Linked DNA regions of Vulgatibacter sp.. The protein of the gene in region 1 interacts with the protein of each later gene in a pairwise test. Links are inferred from orthologs where the notes say so. Each region holds a gene or a part of one and is shown on either strand. Other genes may lie near its edges. The genes, in order: purT and ACESMR_RS16090.

Evidence for each region.
Region 2: the proteins of purT (region 1) and ACESMR_RS16090 interact in binary tests that used the Escherichia coli proteins (3 or more experiments, as listed by UniProt). The link is inferred for Vulgatibacter sp. from one-to-one orthologs.

Annotation. Positions count from the first base shown.
Region 1 is NZ_JAWLCN010000004.1:590,746-593,964, reverse strand. Bases 174-3,082 are described here. They hold purT (formate-dependent phosphoribosylglycinamide formyltransferase), read right to left. Parts: upstream 2,265-3,082; coding sequence 1,083-2,264; downstream 174-1,082. Other genes in these bases: ACESMR_RS13620 (bifunctional metallophosphatase/5'-nucleotidase), read right to left, coding at 2,585-3,082; ACESMR_RS13630 (choice-of-anchor D domain-containing protein), read left to right, coding at 174-790. Also shown: more of ACESMR_RS13630, read left to right, coding at 1-173; more of ACESMR_RS13620, read right to left, coding at 3,083-3,219. UniProt on the Escherichia coli protein: Involved in the de novo purine biosynthesis. Catalyzes the transfer of formate to 5-phospho-ribosyl-glycinamide (GAR), producing 5-phospho-ribosyl-N-formylglycinamide (FGAR). Formate is provided by PurU via hydrolysis of 10-formyl-tetrahydrofolate.
Region 2 is NZ_JAWLCN010000007.1:34,789-38,066, reverse strand. What follows is about bases 273-3,240. They hold ACESMR_RS16090 (polyprenyl synthetase family protein), read left to right. Parts: upstream 273-1,286; coding sequence 1,287-2,195; downstream 2,196-3,240. Other genes in these bases: dxs (1-deoxy-D-xylulose-5-phosphate synthase), read left to right, coding at 2,437-3,240; ACESMR_RS16095 (PleD family two-component system response regulator), read left to right, coding at 892-1,290; xseB (exodeoxyribonuclease VII small subunit), read left to right, coding at 560-877; xseA (exodeoxyribonuclease VII large subunit), read left to right, coding at 273-520. Outside these bases: more of xseA, read left to right, coding at 1-272; more of dxs, read left to right, coding at 3,241-3,278.

The DNA.
Region 1 (3,219 bases):
TTGTGCCTGGCCACGTGCGATCTGTCCCGACGAGGTGACGGTGGTCGCCCGCCAGCCAGCGACGCTGGTAGGGCGCGGGGTCCATCCGCTCAACTCATCCCTCAGCTGCAGCTGGCGGGTGGTTGCGGAACCGGATCATGCCGGTTCGCGGATCGAGGAGCCGGCCGTCTGCACGACCGAGTTTCGTCCGAAGATCGTGGGAAGCTATGAGGTCGAGCTGTTGGTGCACGATGCACAGGGTCGCGCGGATACCTGCACGACGCTCGTCCATGCAACACCGCCGGGTGGGCTCTGGATCGAGACAGTATGGGAGCCGGCTGAGGATGTTCGCATGCTCCTCCTGCATGATGCAGCTGGCCAATCGTCTAACCGCGAAGCATGGACGGGGAGCGGTCTCCGCTGCGTAACTGCAATGTGCCACTCGGATGCAGCGAGCTGCACCAGCGACGACTGGGACGCACCAGGCCGCAACGATGATCCAATCTGTTGGGTCGCGGCGCAGCCGACCACAATGTACCGCGCGCCGCCAGAAACGCTTTACATCGAGGCGCCGGCAGTCGATCACCTCTACCACCTCGGAATCCATTACAACCTCTACTATGGCTACCCGGCGCCACCTCCCCCCTACGTCGACGCCTCCGTCCGCATCTTCTGCGGCGGTCATCTCCGCCATTCGATACAAGATCGGTTCCTCGCATTGGACGAGCTGATCGTTGTTGGTTCCATCGCCTACGATGCCACTGGCGCGTGTTCTTTGGCGCAATCCAGCGTCCGAATTCCTGATTTGTGATTGAACGATGGAAGTTTTGCCGACGCCTAAGGGGTCGGCCGCTGCCGCAATAGCGACAGTTGGTAACTCTTCTACGGGCTTGGAGCCGGGTGGTTAGCAGGTAACGCTAATACACTAGGCGCGCGCAGACGCGCTTGCGGGAGTCCTGTATCGCTCCCGCTGCAGCACACGCCACGCGTGGAAGGGCTCAACCACTGCAGCGGACGTTTGGTGCGCGTGCGAGTGAGGATGCTGTGGAGATCAAGAGCGCTGCGCTCGCAGCGCGGCGCGACCGTCTGCGCCGGCTGCTCGATTAGAGCTCGACCCGTACCGCCGCCGCGGCGGTGGTGGCCTTCGCGCGGGCCTCGTCGATGGAGTCGGCCAGCGCCAGGGCCACGCCCATGCGGCGCTTGCCGTGGAGCTCGGGCTTGCCGAAAAGGCGCAGCGCCGTGTCGGGCTCCCGCAGCGCCGCGTCGACGTTGGCGAAGGCCGGGGCGGTGGAGTCACCCTCGGGCAGGATCACCGCCGAGGCGGCGGGGCCGTGCTGGCGGATCTTCGGGATGGGCAGGCCGAGGATCGCCCGGACGTGGAGGGCGAACTCGGAGAGGTCCTGGGAGATCAGGGTGACCAGGCCGGTGTCGTGGGGCCTGGGCGAGACCTCGCTGAACCAGACCTGATCGCCCTTCACGAAGAGCTCCACGCCGAAGATGCCGCGGCCGCCGAGGGCGCCGGTCACCGCCCGGGCGATCCGCTTCGACTCCTCGAGGGCCATTTTGCTCATCGGCTGCGGCTGCCAGGACTCCACGTAGTCGCCCTTCACCTGCCGGTGGCCGATGGGCTCGCAGAAGGTGGTGCCGTCCACGTGGCGGATGGTGAGCAGGGTGATCTCGTAGTCGAAGTCGACGAAGCCCTCGACGATCACCCGGCCCCTACCGGCTCTGCCCCCCTCCTGGGCGTAGGTCCAGGCGGCGCCGATCTCCTCCTCGCTCCGGACCAGGCTCTGGCCCTTGCCCGAGGAGCTCATCACCGGCTTCACCACGCAGGGAAGGCCGATCGCTTCGACCGCCGCCCGGTAGTCCGCCTCGGTGTCGGCGAAGCGGTAGGGCGAGGTGGCCAGTTCCAGCTCCTCGGCTGCGAGGCGGCGGATCCCCTCGCGGTCCATGGTGAGGCGGGCGGCCCGGGCGGTGGGGATCACGGTGCGCCCCTCGGCCTCGAGTTCGAGGAGGGTGGCGGTGGCGATCGCCTCGATCTCGGGGACGATGAAGTCGGGCTTCTCCAGCTCCACCACCCGGCGGATCTCCGCGCCGTCGAGCATGTCGATGACGTGGGAGCTGTGGGCGACCTGCATCGCCGGGGCGCCGGGGTAGCGGTCGCAGGCGATCACGTGGACGCCGAGGCGCTGGGCCTCGATGGCCACCTCCTTGCCGAGCTCGCCGGAGCCGAGGAGAAGGAGCCTGGTTGCGGTGCGGGTGCGGGGCGTGCCGAGCGTGACCACGGAGACCTCCGGGGGTGGGGAGGCCGGCTACCTACCAGCGCCGGTGGCAAAGCGTCCACCGGCGCAACCGAACCCCGCGCAGGAGGCGCTGCAACCCCGCGGAAAGAGGGCGCTTCGATTCGAGTGATCCGAATCGCGAGGTGCGTGCATGTATAGGTCGCTGCTGTCGTCGGGGGATGCCAGCAGCCGGCGCCGGGGGGTCCGGGGCCGGGCGATAAGCGAGCTCCTGGGTACTAGGCACACCTGCGGGACTCGACACGCGTCGCAACGGCTCCGGGTGGTCCGGGGCCGTTCGGCGTTAAGGGGTCCGGATCGCGGGATCAGCGCCCCGGGGGGCAGGCGGGGGCGACGCCCTTCAGCTCGATCCGCCCCCTGGCCGGGAGCGCCACCGGCCCCCGCCCCTCGAGCCAGCGCACGAAGGCATCCCGCTGGATCGGCTCCGCCTCGAGGTGGACCACGCTCCCCTGCGGCAACCGGGTGACCAGCCGATCCCAGCCGCCGCCGCCACCGGCGAGGAAGTCGTTGGTCACCACCGCGTAGTCGGCCTCGTCGTCCACCCTCTTTCCGTGGACGAGGATCTCCACCACCCGGTCCCGGTCGAGGGGCGTCACCAGCCCGTCGCCGTCGAGGTCCTCGCTGGCGCAGGCGCCCGGCGCCCCCTGATCGACCACCACCCGGATCCCCGCGCTCACCTGCAGGCCGCCGTGGACCCCGGCGAAACCGGCGCGGATCAGCTGGCGGAGCTCCCGCCCCTTCACCCGGAGCAGGCTGAGGCGGTTGTCGAAGGGGAGCGTCTCGAAGACCTGCCCGAAGGTGACCTCACCCTCGGGCAGCTCGGCCCGCAGGCCACCGGAGTTGGTGATGGCGAGGTCGGCCTCCGCGATCGCCGCCCGCATCGCGTCGGCGACGAGGTTGCCCACGTCGCTCTCGCCGTCGTAGTCGAGGCGCAGGGTGG
Region 2 (3,278 bases), on another replicon or contig:
GCTGGCCCAGCGGCTGCGGCAGGCCCACCCAGCGTTGCAGGTGAAGGCCCGCCGCCGCGAGCTGGGCGAATTGCGCGAGCGGCTGCGCTCCGCAGCCGGCAGGGGCCTGGCCGGAAGGGGAACGGCACTCCGGACCCTACGCGAGGAGCTGCAGCGCCGTTCTCCGCACCAGCGGGTGCTGCGCGAGGGGGCCCGTGTCGGCGAGCTCTGGGGGCGGCTCGAACACGCGCAGCGGCGCCTTCTCGACAGGCAGCGCAGCAGGCGGACCGATCTGGCGAGCCGGCTCCATTCGCTCTCGCCCCTGCAGGTTCTCGCGCGGGGCTATGCGGTGGCGTTCCGGGCCAGCGGCGCGGTCCTCCTTTCGGCTGCCGATGCGGCGCCAGGAGAGCGGCTCCATCTCGAGCTGGCGGACGGCGCGCTCGCCGTCGAGGTGGTGGGTCCGGCAGCGCCTCGGAAGAGCGCTGCAGGGGCCTTCGAGAGCAGCAAAGGTCCATTTGACCCCGGAGAGGGCGGGCGCTAAGGTCCGCCCCCCTTTGCCGGGGCGGGGAAGGTGGCTGACGTGACGAAGACTCCCAGGGTGGCGGGCAACGGCGAGGGGCAGACCGAGGAAGGTCTCGCCTACGAGCAGCTGGTGGAGCAGCTCGATGGCGTGGTGCGCCAGCTCGAGGCGGGGGAGCTCAGTCTCGAGGAGTCGCTCCGGGCCTTCGAGCGCGGGGTGCAGCTGGCGCAGGCTGCGGAGCGGCGTCTGGACGCTGCGGAGCAGCGCGTGGAGATGCTGCTGCAAGGCGACCGGGTCCAGCCGCTTCCCGCAGCGGAGGCAGAGCCGGCGCGCCAGCAGCCGAAGCCCGTCGTCGACGACGACGACGTGCCCTTCTAGGCAGCGAGGCGGCGATGGAGCAGCAGGCCGATCAGAAGCCGAAGGTGATCATCGTCGACGACGACCGCGAGACGCGGGAGATGCTGACGCTCGCCCTCGAGCTCGAGGATTTCGAGGTGGCGCAGGCAGCCAACGGGCTGCGGCTGATCTCGATCCTCCACGTCGATCGTCCGGACGTGATCCTCCTCGACGTGATGATGAGCTGGATCGACGGCTTCGAGCTCTGTCGCTCGATCAAGAAGAACGAGGAGTTCCGGGACATCCCGGTGATCTTCGTCTCGGCGAAGAAGACCCCGGAGGACGTCCGGGAGGGCTACGAGGCGGGTGCGGTCGACTACTTTCCCAAGCCGGTGGACGTGGACAAGCTCGTGGCCCGCATCGGACAGCTCCTCGAGGAGCGGAGGCGTTCGTGAACTCCTTTGATCTCGACGCCTGGCTGGGCGACCGCCGCGGCCGGATCGAGCGGCTACTCGCAGAGCGGGCCGGCGGCTGGCGCGTCGGTACCCCGGAGCGGCTCGCCGAGGCGATGGCCTACAGCCTCCTCGGCGGCGGCAAGCGGCTGCGGCCCGTGCTGGCGCTGGCAGCCTTCGAAGCCTGCGGCGGTCTACCTGACGACGAGCCGGTGATCCGCGACTACGCGGTGGCCCTCGAGTCGATCCACACCTACTCGCTGGTCCACGACGACCTGCCGGCCATGGACGACGACGACCTCCGCCGCGGCAGGCCGACCTGCCACAAGGTCTTCGGCGAGGCCACCGCGATCCTCGCCGGTGATGCCCTGCTCACCGAGGCCTTCGGTCTCCTGGCCGACGGGCCGCAGCAGCAGCGCGCCAGGCTGGTGGCGCTCCTGGCCAGGGCTGCAGGGGCGACCGGCATGGTGGGGGGCCAGCAGCTCGATCTCGACATGACCGGTCGCAGGCACGGTGACGATCTGCCGCCGCTCGAGGCGGTCGAGACCATCCACCGGGCCAAGACCGGGGCGCTCCTCGCTGCCTCGGTGGAGGGTGGGGCGGTCGCCGCCAGGGCGAGCGAGGAACGGGTCGCCTCCTTGCGCATCTACGGCGAGGCCCTCGGTCTCGCCTTCCAGATCGCCGACGACATCCTCGACGTGGTGGGTGACCCCGAACAGATGGGCAAGCGCGGCAGGGGCGACGAGGCGAAGGGCAAGCCCACCTACCCGGCACTGGTCGGGCTGGACCGGGCTCGGGCGCTCGCCCGGAACGCCCGGGATCGGGCGGTGGAAGCCCTGGAAGGCATGGGTGAGGCGGCGGCCGCGCTCCACGCGCTGGCCGACTACGCGATCGACCGCGTGCACTGAGAGTTTGTGAAACAAACTCTCCAGCGAAGCCGAAGGCGGAGCGATCGTAAGATGGAGCGTCTCTCGCGCGAAGCGCGAGCGAAGAAAGCGGGCCGGCGCTTGCCGGACCGATTTCTTCACACGCTCTGAGGGGCGGTCCCGGTCCTCCGGACCGATTTCTGGACGGCGCTCGAGACGATTGGCGAAAAAACGTTCCGCCTGCTGTTGCGTGCAGATGGCGGGCATGGTGGAGGGAAGCAGCATGGCGCTTCTCGAGACGATTGACGGACCGGAAGATCTCAAGGCGCTCAAGGAAGAGGAGCTTCCTGCGCTCTGCCGCGAGATCCGCGACGAGATCATCGCAACGTGCGCTGCCGGCAACGGCGCGCATCTCGGCGCTTCGCTCGGAGCGGTCGAGCTCGTGGTGGCGATGCACTACGTCTTCGACAGCCCGCAGGATCGCATCGTCTTCGACGTTGGCCACCAGGCCTATGCGCACAAGCTGCTGACCGGCCGCCGGAAGGAGTTCCGCAGCATCCGGCAGGAGGGCGGCCTCGCCGGCTTCCCCGAGCGCGCGGAGTCGGAGCACGACGCCTTCGGCGTCGGTCACGCCAGCACCGCGATCTCCGCCGGCCTCGGCATGATCGAGGCGCGCCGGGTGAAGGGCGAGAGCGGCCGCGTGATCGCGCTGGTCGGCGACGGCGGCATGACCGGCGGCGTGGCCTTCGAGGGCCTCAACCAGGCGGGCTATCTCGAGCGCGATCTCATCGTCATCCTCAACGACAACGAGATGTCGATCAGCCCGAACGTCGGCGCGATGTCGGAGTGGTTCTCGAAGAAGTTCGCGGGCCATACCTTCAACCGCTGGCGGCGCAGCGTGAAGGAGGTCCTCTACGCGCTCCCCCACGGCGATCAGGCGATCGAGGGGATCCGGCGCGCCATCGACTCCTCCAAGGCGCTGCTCACCCCCGGCATCCTCTTCGAGGGGCTCGGCTTCCAGTACATCGGGCCGACCGACGGCCACGACGTGCTCTCGATGGTCCGGATCCTCCGGCAGGTGGCCACCGAGATCGACGGGCCGGTGCTCATCCACACCCGCACCAC